4 regions of the Pseudomonas bubulae genome follow, and region 1 is predicted to be linked to each of the others. Evidence: riboswitches for the same ligand, from Rfam matches in the RefSeq annotation. Region 1 holds a riboswitch; each other region holds the start of a gene.
What was found. Region 1 has a riboswitch for cobalamin ahead of cobO (cob(I)yrinic acid a,c-diamide adenosyltransferase). Riboswitches for the same ligand answer to the same signal wherever they lie in the genome.

Region 1 (3,939 bases):
CGTGCTGGCCGATAAATGCACCCTGGGTAAAGCCGGGTAAATGGCTGCCTTCGGCAAACGTCAGCCCCAAAGACGCCGTGTGTGGCCCAACGGCGTAATCCGGGGCAATGGCCTTGGCCACCAGTTCAGGGTTTTGCGGGTTGACCCGCACATCCACATGCTGGCCGTAGTAGCTGTAGGGCCAGCCATAGAAGCCGCCATCCTGGACTGATGTGATGTAGTCGGGCACCAGGTCACTGCCGATTTCGTCACGCTCATTAACTGCTGTCCAGAGTTTGCCGGAGGTGGGCTCCCAGTCCATGCCATTAGGGTTGCGCAGGCCCGACGCAAAAATGCGGTGGCTGCCGGTGGCCGGGTCGACTTCCCAGATCGCGGCGCGACCTTGCTCCTTGTCCATGCCATTTTCGCCCACATTGCTGTTGGATCCGACGGTCACATATAACTTGGTGCCGTCCTTGCTGGCGATCACGTTTTTGGTCCAATGGTGGTTCAGAGGCCCGCCGGGTAAGTCCACCACCTTGACCGGTTTGGCGCTGATGCTGTTTTCACCGGCTTGATAGGGGAAGCGCAACAGCTTGTCGGCATCTGCCACATACAGATCGTTACCCACCAGCGTCATGCCAAAGGGAGAGTTCAGGTTCTCGATAAACACGGTGCGGGTTTCGGCGACGCCATCGTGGTCCGCGTCGCGCAGCAGGGTAATCCGGTTTGCACTTGGCACTCCGGCCCCGGCGCGGGACATGACCTTGTCTGCGATCCAGCCCTTGATGCCCTTGCTGTCATCCGGCTTGGGCGGCGAATTGGATTCGGCCACCAGCACGTCGCCGTTGGGCAGTACATAGAGCCAGCGCGGGTGGTCGAGGTTCTGGGCGAAAGCGGCGACGTGCAAGCCGTGGGCAGCCACTGGGGTGGCATTATCGGGCCAGCCGATGGCGGGGGCGATATTGACCGTTGGAATCAGGGTTTTATTGGGTTCGGGAAGCTTGGGTGATGGGCCGGTTCCCTCACTGACTTGCAGGGTCGAGCTTTCGCCGCAAGCGACCAATCCTGCGGCAAGAACAATAACAACGGCGTGCTGGCGCTTGAGCATGTGGTTCTCCATAAGATCTTGTCTGATAGTAGAGAAGCGTAGCTGTTTAAAGGTTCAGCCCGGGCGCCGGATAAAGCCTTTAGGCGCCGGCTTTAATTGACGCTCCACCCCCAACCCTCTAACCTTCGCGGCTTGTTTCAGGTGCTCTGTGGCCATGGGTCGACAGAGTGAAACAGGGAAGCCGGTGAGGGCGTGTTGGACCTACACAACCGCCACGATCCCGGCGCTGCCCCCGCAACGGTAAACGAGTCAAAGCCACGCTCAGTGCCACTGTGTTTTTTGCACGGGAAGGCGCGTGGACAAGGGTGCACCCTACAGGTGCCGCCCGCTTGTGAGCCCGGAGACCGGCCTGATCCATCCACCACTCTCGCGGCGGGCGATGCAGTGTGTTTTTTTAATTTCCCCCGCCTCCCGTTTGCATCATCGAACCCAACGGAGAGTTGCCATGAATGAATCCCCCGAACGCGACGAACGCCATCAGGCGCGCATGCTGCGCAAAAAAGCGGTTATGGACGAGCGCATTGCCAGCTCGCCCAATGAATGCGGACTGCTGCTGGTATTGACCGGCAATGGCAAAGGCAAGAGCAGTTCTGCGTTTGGCATGCTGGCCCGCGCCATGGGCCACGGCATGCAGTGCGGCGTGGTGCAGTTCATCAAGGGTCGCAACAGCACCGGTGAGGAGATTTTCTTCCGCCGTTTTCCCGAGCAGGTGCGCTACCACGTGATGGGTGAAGGCTTTACCTGGGAAACCCAGGACCGCCAGCGCGATATCGCCGCCGCCGAAGCCGCGTGGGAAGTGTCCCGCGAGATGCTGCGCGATCCGTCCATTGGACTGGTGGTGCTCGATGAGCTGAATATCGCGCTCAAGCACGGCTACCTCGATCTGGAACAGGTGCTCGCCGACCTGCAAGCCCGTCCGCCCATGCAGCATGTGCTGGTCACCGGCCGTGGCGCCAAACCTGAATTGATTGATCTGGCTGATACCGTGACTGAGATGGCGGTGGTCAAACACGCTTTCCAGGCCGGGATCAAAGCCCAGAAAGGCATCGAATTGTGAGTGTTGAAGTATGAGAGCGTCACGTCATTGCCCGGCGGTGCTGATCGCCGCGCCGGCTTCCGGTCAGGGCAAGACCACGGTTACAGCGGCTTTGGCCCGGTTGCATCGCAATCAGGGGCGCAAGGTGCGGGTATTCAAGTGCGGCCCGGATTTTCTCGACCCCATGATCCTGGAGCGCGCCAGCGGTGCGCCGGTGTATCAGGTGGATTTGTGGATGGTGGGCGCCGAGGAAAGCCGTCGCCTGCTGTGGGAAGCCGCCGGTGAGGCGGACCTGATTTTGATTGAAGGTGTGATGGGGCTGTTTGACGGCACGCCTTCCAGCGCCGATCTGGCACGGCATTTTGGCGTGCCGGTGTTGGGGGTGATTGATGGCACTGCCATGGCCCAAACCTTTGGTGCGCTGGCCCTTGGTTTGGCGCGATATCAGCCGGATCTGCCGTTTGCCGGGGTGCTGGCCAATCGAGTTGGCACCGTACGCCATGCACAGTTGCTCGAAGGCAGCCTGACCGAAGGCTTGCGCTGGTACGGCGCGCTGTCCCGCGAAACCGGCATCGAACTGCCAAGCCGTCATCTGGGACTGGTGCAGGCCAGCGAGCTGAATGATCTGGATGCGCGCCTGGATGCGGCGGCCAATGCCCTGGCCAGCACCTGTGAGGTAGCGCTGCCACCGCCGGTTGAATTCGCTGCGCCTGAGCCGGTGGCCGTCGAGCCGCTGCTGGCAGGTGTGCGAATTGCCGTGGCCCGCGACGAAGCCTTTGCCTTCACTTATGGCGCCAGCCTCGCGTTAATACGTGATATGGGCGCCGAACTGCTGTTTTTCTCACCGATCCGTGACAGTCAGCTGCCTGAAGCAGACAGCCTGTATTTGCCCGGTGGTTACCCTGAACTGCATCACCTTGAGCTGTCGCGCAACGTGCCGATGCTCATGGCGATTCGCGCACACCACAGGGCCGGTAAACCGCTGCTGGCCGAGTGCGGTGGCATGCTTTACCTGCTCGATGCCCTGACCGATGTCGAGGGCCAGCGCGCCGAACTGGTTGGCTTGCTGGCAGGGGAGGCGACGATGCAAAAGCGCCTGGCTGCCCTGGCGCTGCAAGCTGTGGACATGCCTGAAGGGCTGTTGCGCGGCCACACCTACCACCACTCGCTGACCAGTACCGAACTTGAGCCTGTTGCTCGCGGCCTGAGCCCCAATGGCGGGCGCGGCGCCGAAGCGGTGTATCGCGAAGGGCGAATGACCGCTTCTTATGTACACTTTTACTTCCCGTCCAATCCTCAGGCCATTGCCGCGTTGTTTGCGCCATGTGCCGTGAAGGTGCCATGAGCGATAACGCATTCAGCCCGCAAGAACGCGCCGCCGTGTACCGCGCCATCGCCGAGCGTCGTGATATGCGCCACTTCAGTGGTGGCACTGTGGCACCCGAGTTGTTGTCGCGTTTGCTGGAAGCGGCGCATCAAGCCCCGAGCGTGGGCTTGATGCAGCCGTGGCGGTTTATCCGCATCACTGACCGCGAGCTGCGCGGCAAGATCCAGGGTCTGGTGGAAGAAGAGCGGGTACGCACCGCGGATGCCCTGGGCCAGCGCTCCGATGAATTCATGACGCTCAAGGTCGAAGGTATCAACGATTGCGCTGAGGTGCTGGTGGCTGCGTTGATGGATGACCGCGAAAAGCACATTTTTGGTCGACGTACGCTGCCGGAAATGGACATGGCGTCCTTGTCCTGTGCCATTCAAAATCTGTGGCTGGCGGCCCGGGTCGAAGGGCTGGGCATGGGCTGGGTGTCATTGTTCG
Region 2 (3,939 bases), 1.2 Mb from region 1:
CTGTTTTTCAAGACTGTTCCGATCAAACGGCAACTGGCAACTTATGTCCGCTCCTGGAAGTACCGCTTGCCGCTTTACCAAATGGTGCTTCACGACAGTCTGGTCAGCACGCATCACTGGGCCTACCCATCGTTGAAATTTTCCAATGAGCAGCAGAACACGGCACTGCTGCAGCTGTTGTACATGACGCCGCCCATGTACCACCTCAATGCCGCCGTGCTGGAGCGCGACTTGCCCTTTATCGCGGCCTACAACGAGGTTTTTTCGCCCTTGCATCAACGGCTTTTTACCCAGGCACTGGTTGATTTTCAGGTGCTCAGTGCAGACCGGAGCCTGCAGCGCACGGTGTTTGATGATGGAACCCGAATTACGGTCAATTTCAATCCAGACAATGCGCAAAGTGCCGACGCCATGCAATTTGCGCCAATGTCGGCAAGCGTCCAGATACCGGGCGAAAAAGACCGCATCATCATGATTGCCGAGATGTTCAAGGCGACGCGACTGGCACAGCCCTAGTCAAACCGTTCGATTCTTTGCCTCGATCCACTGCGACATGTACTGGGTACTTTTATGCTGATGATGGCGCAGCATGGCACCGGTGAAGTTGTTGCGCCGATGCTGTTGCAGGCCGGCGCGGCAGGCTTCGATGCACTCGACCAGTGCCGGGCCGTGGGTACTTTGCAAATAGCGCTGCGCCAGTAGTGCCGTTCCGTGCTGCTGGGCCTGATGCCAGGCGTCAGGGCTCTGATACAGCTGCACCGCAGCGGCAGCAATCGCACTGGCACTCTGTTCGATGGCACCTGCCCACGGCAGGTCGCCATGCATGCCTTCGGCGCCTACGGGAGTTGTGACGTTGGGCGTGCCGCAGAGCATGGCATCGGCGATTTTGCCCTTGATTCCTGCACCAAAGCGCAGGGGGGCCATGCAGATCCGCGCATTGCTCATCACCTCAAGCGCATCTTCGGCCCAGTTGAGCACGTGAAAACCCTGTGCCGGGTTGTGCAGCGCAGTGGCCTTGGGCGGGGTGTAAGCACCATAGACATGCAATTGCGCCGTGGGCAGTTGCTGACGGATCAATGGCCAGATCGCGGTTTTCATCCAGAGCACGGCATCCCAGTTGGGGGCATGACGGAAATTGCCGATGCTCAGGAAATGCTGGCGCTGGTCAAAGGGTACGAACTGCCCAGGTACGCTGTCGACCATCAACGGGCACCAGTGCAGCAGGGCTCGGGGCACCTTGAAGTGCTCTACGAGCAGATCGATTTCGTATTCGGAAATCATCAGGTTCAAGTCGCATCGATAAATCGCCGCGATCTCCCGTTGCGCCAGATCGGTAACGGCCATCTGCTCGAAGGTCTCCCGTTGTGCCGGGGCGAACAGGCTGCTGAAATCATCAGTGTCGGCGTCAAGTTTGAGGCGCGCCTTGAGCTGTTGCTGGCGGGCGTCGCGCAGGCTTTGCAGGTCGGAGGTTTCCAGTACGCGCAGGGCCTGCGGGCAATGCTTCTCCACGCGCCAGCCGAACTGCTCTTCCATCATGAAGCGGTCGAACAGCACGATATCCGGGGCCAGCTCGGTGATGAAGGTATCGAAGCTGCTGTTATTGAGCGCGATACTGACTTCATCAATGCCCAATGTCGCCAGATCAGCCTTGTGTTCGCCAATGCCTGCCGGGCTGCTGAAGGTGATGTGCCAGCCTTGCTGCAAGAAACTTTCGATGATCTGCATCATGTGTCCGCCCGCCGCCGAAGAGCGGGGCTCGGGCCACACGTAGCCAATAATCAGGACGCGGGTTGGGCGAGTGGACGGCATGGGCAGATCCTTGAAGCGCTGTGGCTGATAAAAGGCGGCAATTAGAACACAAGTTGCCTACAACACCTGTGGTCGCTGCCTCTTACCTTGTGAGCGGCTACAGGAATACTGCACCTGTGGGAGCGAGTATCTAAACGTATCTGTGTTGACCTGTTACAAAGCACTGCGTAGCCTTGCGCGTTCGAGGTTCTTCGCAGCGCGAAGCTAAGAAGGGAACGCGGTATGCCGCGGCTGCCCCCGCAACTGTAAACGGTCGTTGATCTTGCAATGCCACTGCCTCACAGGCGGGAAGGCGCAAGGTAGGTATCAGCCGTAAGCCAGGAGACCTGCCTCGTAACAGATTCTTACTTCAACCGGGCGGGGTGATCCGGTGGCGAAGACTGACCGCGCACTGCTTGCGGCCGTCGTCCCGTATGCCCGCCGTTTTGCCAAAGGGCATCCGATGAAAACACTGGCCAAAACCCCCGTCACTATCGTTACCGGCTTTCTCGGTTCGGGCAAGACTACCTTGCTGCGTCATATGCTGGACAACGCCAACGGCCGTCGCATTGCAGTGATCGTCAACGAATTCGGCGAACTGGGTATCGATGGCGAAATCCTCAAGCAATGCGCTATTGGCTGCACCGAAGAAGAGGCCAAGGGACGCGTCTATGAACTGGCCAATGGCTGCCTGTGCTGCACGGTGCAGGAAGAATTCTTCCCGGTGATGCGTGAGCTGGTGGCGCGCCGTGGCGATATCGACCATATCCTTATCGAAACCTCGGGCCTGGCCCTGCCAAAGCCGTTGGTTCAAGCCTTCCAGTGGCCGGAAATCCGCAGCGCCTGCACAGTTGACGCGGTGATTACCGTGGTCGACAGCCCGGCGGTGGCGGCTGGCACTTTCGCGGCCTTCCCGGATCAGGTAGATGCCCAGCGCAAGCTCGACCCTAACCTGGACCACGAGTCGCCGCTGCACGAGCTGTTTGCTGACCAACTGGCCAGTGCCGATCTGGTGATTCTCAACAAGGTTGACTTGATCAGCCCTGAAGACCTGGCCCGTGTACGTGCCGAAGTGGCTGAAGAACTGCCACCGGCGGTCAAGATCATCGAAGCCAGCAGCGGTCGCTTGCCGCTGGACGTGCTGCTGGGCCTGGAGACGGGTTCGGAAGACCATATCGATGGCCGCCACAGCCATCACGACCATCATCACGATGGCGATGATGACCACGACGACCACGATCACGATGCCTTCGACTCGATCTCTATCGAGCTGCCTCAGGCAGAGGAGCGCGCGCTGATGGATGCTCTGAGCCAACTGGTGGTCAAGCACGGCATTCTGCGGGTCAAGGGCTTTGCCGCGATTCCGGGCAAACCGATGCGCTTGCTGATCCAGGGCGTGGGCACGCGCTTTGACAAGCACTTTGATCGCGCCTGGTGCAGCGACGAAGCGCGCACCACCAAACTGGTGCTGATCGGCCAGGACCTGGACGCGACCCTGCTCGAGTCCACCCTGCGTACAGCATTGAGCGCCTAAACCATGCATTTGCTCAGGACCCAGCCCGGCGGCTTTGTAGCGGACGACAATATTGCCGACCTCGGCCAGACCCCCGCCGAGCTGGTGATCCTGTGCAGCGGTGATTCAAGCCTGGCCCTGCTCGCCGAAGCGGCGCAGCAGTTGCCTGACGATTATCCAAGCCTGCGTCTGGCCAACCCGATGCAGGTGCAAAACCACGGCTCGGTCGACCTGTATGTCGATGAGGTCCTGCAACACGCCAAGGTGATTTTGTTGTCACTGCACGGTGGCATCGGCTACTGGCGCTACGGCATTGAACGGCTAGTGCAACTGGCTGAACGCGGTGTGACCCTGATTCTGGTGCCGGGCGATGACCGCCCCGACCCGGAACTCAGCGCCCTGAGCACAGTGCCCGTCGAGCAGGCCGAACGGCTCTGGCACTTTTTGCGCCAGGGCGGGCGGCATAACGCCCTGCAGCTTTATCGTTGCCTGGCCAGCCAATGGCTGGGTCGCGACTATGCCTGGGACGAACCGCACACCTTGCCCCGTACTGCCATTTATCATCCGGCCCATTCCAGCCCTGCACTGCAGGACTGGCAAGGCGACTGGCAGCCGGGCCAACCGGTGGCGGCGCTCTT
Region 3 (3,939 bases), 1.2 Mb from region 1:
CTTCCTGCACCGGCAAGTAGCCGACCCGATGAATATCGAGATCACCGACCCTGCACTGTTCTTCAGCCGTACCCTGGCCCATCTGTGTGCGCCGGTATTTGTCTTGCTGACCGGCCTGTCGGCGTATCTGTATGGCGAAAAGTATCAGGGCAAACGCGATGTTTCGGCGTTCCTGTTCAAGCGCGGGCTGTTTCTGGTGCTGCTGGAGTTCACTCTGGTCAACTTCGCCTGGACTTTCCAGTTGCCGCCGTCGGTGATCTACATGCAGGTCATCTGGGCCATTGGCGTCAGCATGATCGCCCTTGCCGCCCTGGTGTGGCTGCCACGCCCGGTTTTGCTGATACTTGGCCTGGGAATCATCGCCGGACACAATCTGCTGGATAACCTGCATTTTGCGGCGGGGTCGATGATGCATGTGCCCTGGGCGATTTTGCATGATCGCGGCTGGATTGAAGTGGGCGACAGCTTACGCATGCGCACGTCCTATCCGGTGTTGCCGTGGATCGGCGTGATTGCTCTGGGTTATTGCCTGGGCCCCTGGTTCACCCGCTCCACCCCACCAGCCTTGCGCCAGCGCTATCTGTTGCTGGCGGGCAGTGGCGCCCTGCTCGGCTTTATGCTGCTGCGTTTGTTCAATGGCTATGGCGAAGCCCCCTGGGCAAGCCATGACTCCGCCATGCACAGCGTGATGAGTTTTTTCAATATCACTAAATACCCGCCTTCGCTGTTGTTTCTCGCCTTGACCCTGGGTGTGGGCCTGTTGCTGTTGCTGACGTTTGAGCGGGCACAACAACGCAAGTGGATCAGCACCCTGGCCGTGTTTGGCGCAGCCCCGATGTTTTTCTATCTGTTGCATCTGTATGCACTCAAAGTGCTGTACCTGGCCAGTGTTGCCCTGTTTGGCTTGAATCAGGGCAACTATTTCGGTTTCGACAGTATCGGGGCGGTGTGGTTAACGGCCGTGCTGCTGGCCATTTCGTTGTATTTGCCGGTGCGCTGGTTCGCCAACTTGAAAGCCCGCCGGCGGGATATCACCTGGCTCAAGTATTTCTGATTCTGACGGCGGCCCCCTTTAGCAAACAGGATCGATTATCATCCTGCCGCCGGTCCCCCCTAACGGGGGGTTAAAAGGGAATCCGCAGTGCTTTTTCAGCACCCAACGGAACTGCCCCCGCAACTGTAGATGACGAGCCTGCTCCAAGATTGCCACTGGGATACCCCCCGGGAAGGCTGGAGCAAGCGATGACCCATCAGTCAGGAGACCTGCCGGCAAAGTCCACACACTAACCGGCGGGGTGTCCGGGGAGGCATCCTGCTTTGTACTGTTGCTGCAGCAGTACCCGATGATGCATTCCCGTCCGTGCACCTGTGCCCCGTGTACGATCAAATGGAGATTGCATCATGCTGTTGCACCGCGTTGTTACGCTCATGGTCACGCTGGCCTTGCCGGCCCTGGCCCATGCGACCCCCACGCAATACCCCCTGACCCTGCAGAACTGCGCCACCCCGCTGACGTTTGAGCATGCCCCCAAAAGCGCGGTAACCATTGGCCAGGCCGGCACCGAAATGCTCTATGCGCTGGGCCTTGGTGACAGGCTGGTGGGTACTTCTTTGTGGTTCAACGATGTCCCCGTGCAATACCAGGCACAGAACGACAAGGTTGAGCGCCTGGCCGACAATGACCCGAGCTTTGAAGCCGTCATTGGGAAACGCCCGGAGCTGGTGGTCGTGCAGCTGGAGTGGATGGTGGGGCCGCAGGGTGTGGTGGGCACCCGCGAGCAGTTTCACGAACTGAAGATACCGACTTACCTGATGCCTTCTGACTGCGAGGGCAAAGACAACCTGGTTGGCGCCGACGGCACGCGCATGCAGCCATTCAGTATCGACACTGTCTACAAGAGCATCAGCCAGCTGGCAGAGATCTTCGATGTGCAGGCGCGCGGTGAACAACTGAACAACCAGCTCAAGGCGAGCCTAGAAAAATCCATTGCCTCGCTCAAGGGCAAGGACCTGAGCGCCACCAGTGCGCTGTTCTGGTTCTCCAGTGCGGACATGGATATCGACCCATATGTTGCCGGGCGCAAGGGTATCCCCGACTTTATGCTCAACACCCTGGGCGTGCGCAATGTGGTGGAGTCCGATGAAGAATGGCCAACTGTCGGCTGGGAAACCCTGGCCAAGGCCAACCCGACATTTTTGGTCATCGCGCGCATGGATCGCCGACGCTTCCCGGCGGATGACGTCGAGAAAAAACTTGAATTCCTGCGTACCGACCCGGTAACGCGCAATATGGATGCCGTGAAAAACAACCGCATCATTGTCCTCGATGCCCACGGGATGCAGGCCAGCCTGCGCCTGTTCGACGGCATCGAAACACTCGCAACTGCGATCAGCCGCCACGACCTGCCTAAATGACTGCACGGTTGATCACTGCCTTCGCCGCCTGTACAGCACTGCTGCTGGCTGTACTCGCCGGGGTCGCTATCGGTGAAACTCCGATCGCACCCGATGTGGTGCTGCAGGTACTGGCCAACAAACTGTGGGGCGCCGGGCATGCACTGGACCCGATCGACGAAGGCATTGTCTGGAACTATCGCCTGACCCGAGCTCTGGTGGCCGCGGCCTGCGGTGCGGGGCTGGCCATCTGCGGCGTGGTATTGCAGTCCTTGCTGCGCAACCCGCTGGCCGACCCCTACCTGCTGGGCATTTCTGCCGGGGCGTCCACAGGTGCCGTTGTGGTCGCGGTGCTTGGCCTGGGCGCCGGGGCCATTTCACTGTCGGCCGGGGCCTTTGCCGGGGCGATTTGCGCCTTTGCCCTGGTTATTCTGCTGGCACGGGCCAGCGGGCCCTCCGGTGTAAGTGCCCAGATCATCCTGGCAGGCATTGCCGGTTCTCAGTTGTTCAACGCAATCACTGCCTTCCTGATCACCAAATCGGCCAGTTCCGAGCAGGCTCGCGGGATCATGTTCTGGTTGCTGGGCAACCTCAGTGGCGTGCGCTGGCCTTCGGTATGGCTGGCAGTGCCTGCAGCGGTGCTGGGGCTGGCGGTGTGCCTGTGGCATCGACGGGCGCTGGATGCATTCACCTTTGGTGCTGACTCTGCGGCCTCATTGGGTATCCCGGTGCGCCGGGTGCAGCTATTGCTGATCAGTTGTGCGGCGCTGGTGACGGCGGTGATGGTGTCGATTGTAGGCTCCATCGGTTTTGTCGGGCTGGTCATTCCCCACGCCGTGCGCTTGCTGGCCGGTACCGGGCATGGCCGCCTGCTGCCCGTCAGCGCCCTGGGCGGGGCCTTGTTCATGATTGCCGCCGATGTGCTGTCACGCACCTTGATAAAAGGCCAGGTGATTCCCGTCGGCGTGGTCACTGCTCTGGTGGGCGCGCCCGTATTTGCGCTGATCCTGATCGGCCGGAGACATGCACGATGACGGTACTGAGTTGTAGCAACCTGAGTTACCGCGTGGGTGATGCCCAGCTGTTGCAGGGCATCACCCTCAGTGTGCAGCGCGGCGAAACCCTGGGGATAGTCGGGCCCAACGGCTCCGGCAAGTCCACATTGCTCAAGCTGCTGGCCAACCTGCGGGTGCCCGGCCAGGGCCAGGTTTTACTGCACGGGCAAGCGCTGCGCAAAATGAGCCAGCGCAACATTGCGCAAACCCTGGCGGTGGTCGAGCAGCATGCCGACACCCACGACAGCATTGGCGTTTTTGATGCCGTCGCGCTGGGCCGTACACCCTGGCTGTCGGCGCTAAGCCCGTGGTCAGCCGGGGACACGGCCATTGTCGAGCAGGCACTGGCCGATGTGGATGCTACGCATCTGCGCAACCGTACCTGGCGCGGGCTCTCGGGTGGTGAGCGACAACGCGTGCATATCGCCCGGGCCCTGGCCCAGCGCCCGCAAATCCTGTTGCTGGATGAGCCCGCCAATCATCTGGATAT
Region 4 (3,939 bases), 1.0 Mb from region 1:
CTCGACCCACCTGATCACCGACAGCAAATAGCTGACCATAACCACAAACAATGCAGCACTGAGCACACCGACGGCCAAAGGCAAACCGACGTTGCGACTCAGGAGCTTGCGAAAGCTTCGCTCGTCGATTGATGCAGGTGCGTTCATTTTCAGGCCCGTGACAGTCATAAAAAACTGGAGTTTGCCGGATTATCGAGCAATAGTTCTAATTTCTTACCTTTAAATACGTTTTTACACACATAGGGAGGCAGGTGAAGGCTATGCTTACTCGCTGTGGCAACTGCGCTTAAATTTTTATCGAGATCATGATTATGTCCGCAACACCCTCCACCATCCTTGTGGTCGAAGACGACGCCATTGTTCGCATGCTGATCGTTGATGTACTGCAAGAACTGGAGTTCAGCGTGCTTGAAGCCGATGGCAGCGAGCGCGCTCTGGAACTGCTTGAGGACACAGCCCGCAACATTGACCTGCTGATGACCGACGTTGGCCTGCCGGGAATGGACGGCCGCACACTGGCTGCCAAGGCCCGCGAACTGCGCCAGACATTGCCAGTGCTGTTTGCCAGCGGCTACGCCGAGACCCTGGAGATTGCAGAAGGCATGGCGGTGATCGGCAAGCCTTTCTCCATTGACCAACTGCGCGCAAAAGTCAAAAGCATGCTGATCAATGCATGAGAAGTCTGTGGGAGCGGGCTTGCTCGCGATCGCGTCACTGCGGTGCCCCTGAAAGACCGCGTTACCCGCATCGCAGGCAAGCCACACACATGAAAATCAAAAGCCAGGCATACCTCTGCAATTGACGGCCCCACAGGGCTGTGGTTTCCTACACATCTTGTATCAGGTGCCCTTCACAGGGTGAAACGGGAAACCGGTGCGTCAGGCTTTTGCCCTGACAAGTCCGGCGCTGCCCCCGCAACGGTAAGCGAGAGAAACATCACGTCCACTGTGCCACTGGCATGGGAAGGAGATGTTTGCAGGTTCAGCCCATGAGCCCCTCGCAAGCCCGGAGACCGGCCTGATTATTTCGAATAACAAACCCGCGGTGGGCGGGCGCTGTTAAACCCTGCGAGCTTCGTTCGCGGGGTTTTCTTGCGCTTTGCTGCCCGTCGTCCGACCCGAGGCAAGCGCCATGTCCATCAGCACCAGCCGTACCCACTCCGCTGCGAGTAGCACCACCCAAAGCCAACGTATCGTGGCCGCTGTCGGCGCTGCCGTACTGGGCGCTTTCCTCGTTTACTTCGCCGGTTTTTCGCATATCGATGCCGTGCACAACGCAGCTCATGACACCCGTCACAGCTCCGCCTTTCCGTGCCATTGAGACTGCCTGCCATGATCAAGCGTATCGCTCGAACGGCAGGCTTTACCGGCCTGCTGGCCGCCCTGCTGCTGACCCTGCTGCAAAGCTTTTGGGTTGCCCCGCTGATTCTGCAGGCCGAAACCTACGAAAAACCCGCTGCTAGCGAAGTGCACGAACATGCCGACATGGCCATGCCTGCACATGAGCATGACGCCGAGGCCTGGGAGCCGGAAGATGGCTGGCAGCGCGTGCTGTCCACCACCGGTGGCAACCTGGTGGTCGCGGTGGGTTTTGCCCTGATGCTGGCGGGCCTGTACACCCTGCGCGCACCCGCCCGCACATCCCAGGGCCTGCTCTGGGGCCTGGCCGGCTATGCCGTGTTCTGCCTGGCGCCGACCATGGGCTTGCCGCCTGAACTGCCGGGCACTGCCGCGGCGGATCTGTTGCAACGCCAGCTCTGGTGGGTCAGCACTGCAGCCTCGACGGCCGTGGCCATTGCCCTGCTGGTATTTGGCAAGCATTGGGCACTCAAAGTGCTGGGGGTGGCGATTGTGCTGGTGCCGCATCTCTTTGGCGCGCCGCAGCCGCTGGTGCATTCAAGCCTGGCACCTGAGGCACTGGAGTCGCAGTTCAAGCTTGCCGCACAACTGACCAACCTGGCTTTCTGGCTGGCACTGGGCGTGATCAGCGCCTGGCTGTTCCGGCGCAATCCTGCAGGTCAGTACTCGGCATGACAGCGACCGGCGCAGCGCCAAGCCTGGTGATTGGCCTGGGTTGTCGCCGGGGTTGCAGCGCACAAGCGCTATTGGCGTTGATCGAAGACAGCCTGAGCCAGGCCGGCATTGCACTGAGTGCGATCCGTGCCCTGGCCAGTATTGACCTCAAGCGCCACGAGCCCGGGCTGCTGCAACTGGCAACAGAGCTAAACCTCGAACTGGAACTGTTCAGCGCCGCGCAAATGGCCGAGTTTTCACCCCGGCTCAGCCATCACTCGGCTACCGCGTTCGCTCAAACCGGTTGTTTTGGCATTGCCGAAAGTGCTGCCCTGGCCCTGGCCACACAGCTGGCCGGGGCACCGGCGACTTTGTTGATCACACGTAAAAAAACCTCCATGGCCACCTTTGCGTTAGCCTGCGCCCGGTAAAACCCGCGATAATCCCCCGCCTCACTATGAGCGTTGTTCACGAACAGCTCTATCTCGACCTTTTCAAGAGACTGCCATGACCGTTTATTTCATCGGCGCCGGGCCCGGCGATCCAGAGCTGATTACTGTCAAGGGCCAGCGCCTGATTCGCAGCTGCCCGCTGATCATTTATGCAGGTTCACTGGTGCCGCAAGCGGTCCTGACAGGCCACCAGGCCGAGCAAGTGATCAATAGCGCCGAGCTACACCTTGAACAGATCATCGAGCTGATCAAGGTGGCCGACGCCAAAGGCCAGGATGTGGCCCGCGTACACTCCGGCGACCCGAGCCTGTATGGCGCGATTGGTGAACAGATACGCTGCCTGCGCGAGCTGGGCATCGCTTTTGAAATCATTCCGGGAGTGACAGCCACGGCGGCCTGCGCAGCCATTTTGGGGGCGGAACTGACCCTGCCTGATATTTCCCAGACCGTGATCCTGACCCGCTATGCGGAGAAAACCGTGATGCCCGCCGGCGAAGAACTGGCCAGCCTGGCACAGCACAAGGCAACCATGGCGATTCATCTGGGGGTCAAGAATCTGGACAAAATCGTTGCCGAGCTGATCCCGCACTACGGTAGCGACTGCCCTATTGCCGTGATTCACCGTGCCAGTTGGCCAGATCAGGACTGGGTGCAAGGTACGCTGGCGGATATTGCGGCCAAGGTTCAGGCCAAGGGCTTCCGGCGTACCGCGCTGATTCTGGTGGGCCGGGTGCTGGCCAATGACAGTTTCGCCGAGTCGTCGCTGTACCGGGCGGGGCATGCACACTTGTATCGACCTTGAGTGCGGCCTGAGGGCTTTTAAACAACCATAAAAAAACGGTGCTCACGGGGCACCGTTTTTTCTTCAGCTTCGCAGCGAACGCCCTGTTAGTAGTAGGCGTTTTCTTTCTGCGAGTGGTCGGTCACGTCACGTACGCCTTTGAGCTCCGGCACACGCTCCAGCAAGGTGCGCTCGATGCCTTCACGCAAGGTCACGTCCGCCTGGCCGCAGCCCTGGCAACCGCCACCGAACTTGAGCACCGCGATACCATCTTCAACCACTTCGATCAGGCTGACCTGACCACCGTGGCTGGCCAAACCGGGATTGATCTCGGTTTGCAGGTAGTAGTTGATGCGCTCGTTGATCGGGCTGTCGGCGTTGACCATCGGCACTTTGGCGTTTGGCGCCTTGATGGTCAGCTGACCACCCATACGGTCCGTTGCGTAGTCCACCACGGCATCGTCCAGGAACGGTTCACTGAAAGAATCGATCCAGGCCGTGAAGCTTTTCAGGCCAATGGCGGTGTCTTCAGGTTTGACTTCAGCCGGCTTGCAGTAGGCAATGCAGGTTTCAGCGTACTGAGTACCGGGTTGGGTGATAAAAACGCGGATACCGATACCCGGGGTGTTCTGCTTGGACAGCAGATCAGCCAGGTAATCGTGGGCAGCGTCGGTAATCGTTATGGCGCTCATGG

Region 2: it holds a riboswitch for cobalamin, as region 1 does, so the genes downstream of both, cobW (cobalamin biosynthesis protein CobW) here and cobO (cob(I)yrinic acid a,c-diamide adenosyltransferase) in region 1, are expected to answer to the same signal.
Region 3: it holds a riboswitch for cobalamin, as region 1 does, so the genes downstream of both, V6L81_RS14815 (ABC transporter substrate-binding protein) here and cobO (cob(I)yrinic acid a,c-diamide adenosyltransferase) in region 1, are expected to answer to the same signal.
Region 4: it holds a riboswitch for cobalamin, as region 1 does, so the genes downstream of both, V6L81_RS13995 (CbtB-domain containing protein) here and cobO (cob(I)yrinic acid a,c-diamide adenosyltransferase) in region 1, are expected to answer to the same signal.

What each region holds. Positions count from the first base shown of each region.
Region 1 covers NZ_CP146077.1:2,018,964-2,022,902, forward strand. The annotation lists gene V6L81_RS09385 (sorbosone dehydrogenase family protein) at 1-1,090, opposite strand, end outside; cobalamin riboswitch at 1,213-1,458, shown strand; gene cobO (cob(I)yrinic acid a,c-diamide adenosyltransferase) at 1,536-2,147, shown strand; gene V6L81_RS09395 (cobyrinate a,c-diamide synthase) at 2,158-3,471, shown strand; gene bluB (5,6-dimethylbenzimidazole synthase) at 3,468-3,939, shown strand, end outside.
Region 2 covers NZ_CP146077.1:3,189,063-3,193,001, forward strand. The annotation lists gene V6L81_RS14540 (glycoside hydrolase) at 1-516, shown strand, start outside; gene V6L81_RS14545 (glycosyltransferase) at 517-1,809, opposite strand; cobalamin riboswitch at 1,977-2,158, shown strand; gene cobW (cobalamin biosynthesis protein CobW) at 2,252-3,322, shown strand; gene cobN (cobaltochelatase subunit CobN) at 3,326-3,939, shown strand, end outside.
Region 3 covers NZ_CP146077.1:3,250,487-3,254,425, reverse strand. The annotation lists gene V6L81_RS14820 (DUF1624 domain-containing protein) at 1-1,054, shown strand, start outside; cobalamin riboswitch at 1,088-1,286, shown strand; gene V6L81_RS14815 (ABC transporter substrate-binding protein) at 1,402-2,415, shown strand; gene V6L81_RS14810 (iron ABC transporter permease) at 2,412-3,428, shown strand; gene V6L81_RS14805 (ABC transporter ATP-binding protein) at 3,425-3,939, shown strand, end outside.
Region 4 covers NZ_CP146077.1:3,042,111-3,046,049, reverse strand. The annotation lists gene V6L81_RS14005 (response regulator) at 1-147, opposite strand, end outside; gene V6L81_RS14000 (response regulator) at 312-677, shown strand; cobalamin riboswitch at 825-1,036, shown strand; gene V6L81_RS13995 (CbtB-domain containing protein) at 1,132-1,320, shown strand; gene V6L81_RS13990 (CbtA family protein) at 1,332-2,033, shown strand; gene V6L81_RS13985 (cobalamin biosynthesis protein) at 2,030-2,443, shown strand; gene cobM (precorrin-4 C(11)-methyltransferase) at 2,520-3,266, shown strand; gene nfuA (Fe-S biogenesis protein NfuA) at 3,353-3,937, opposite strand.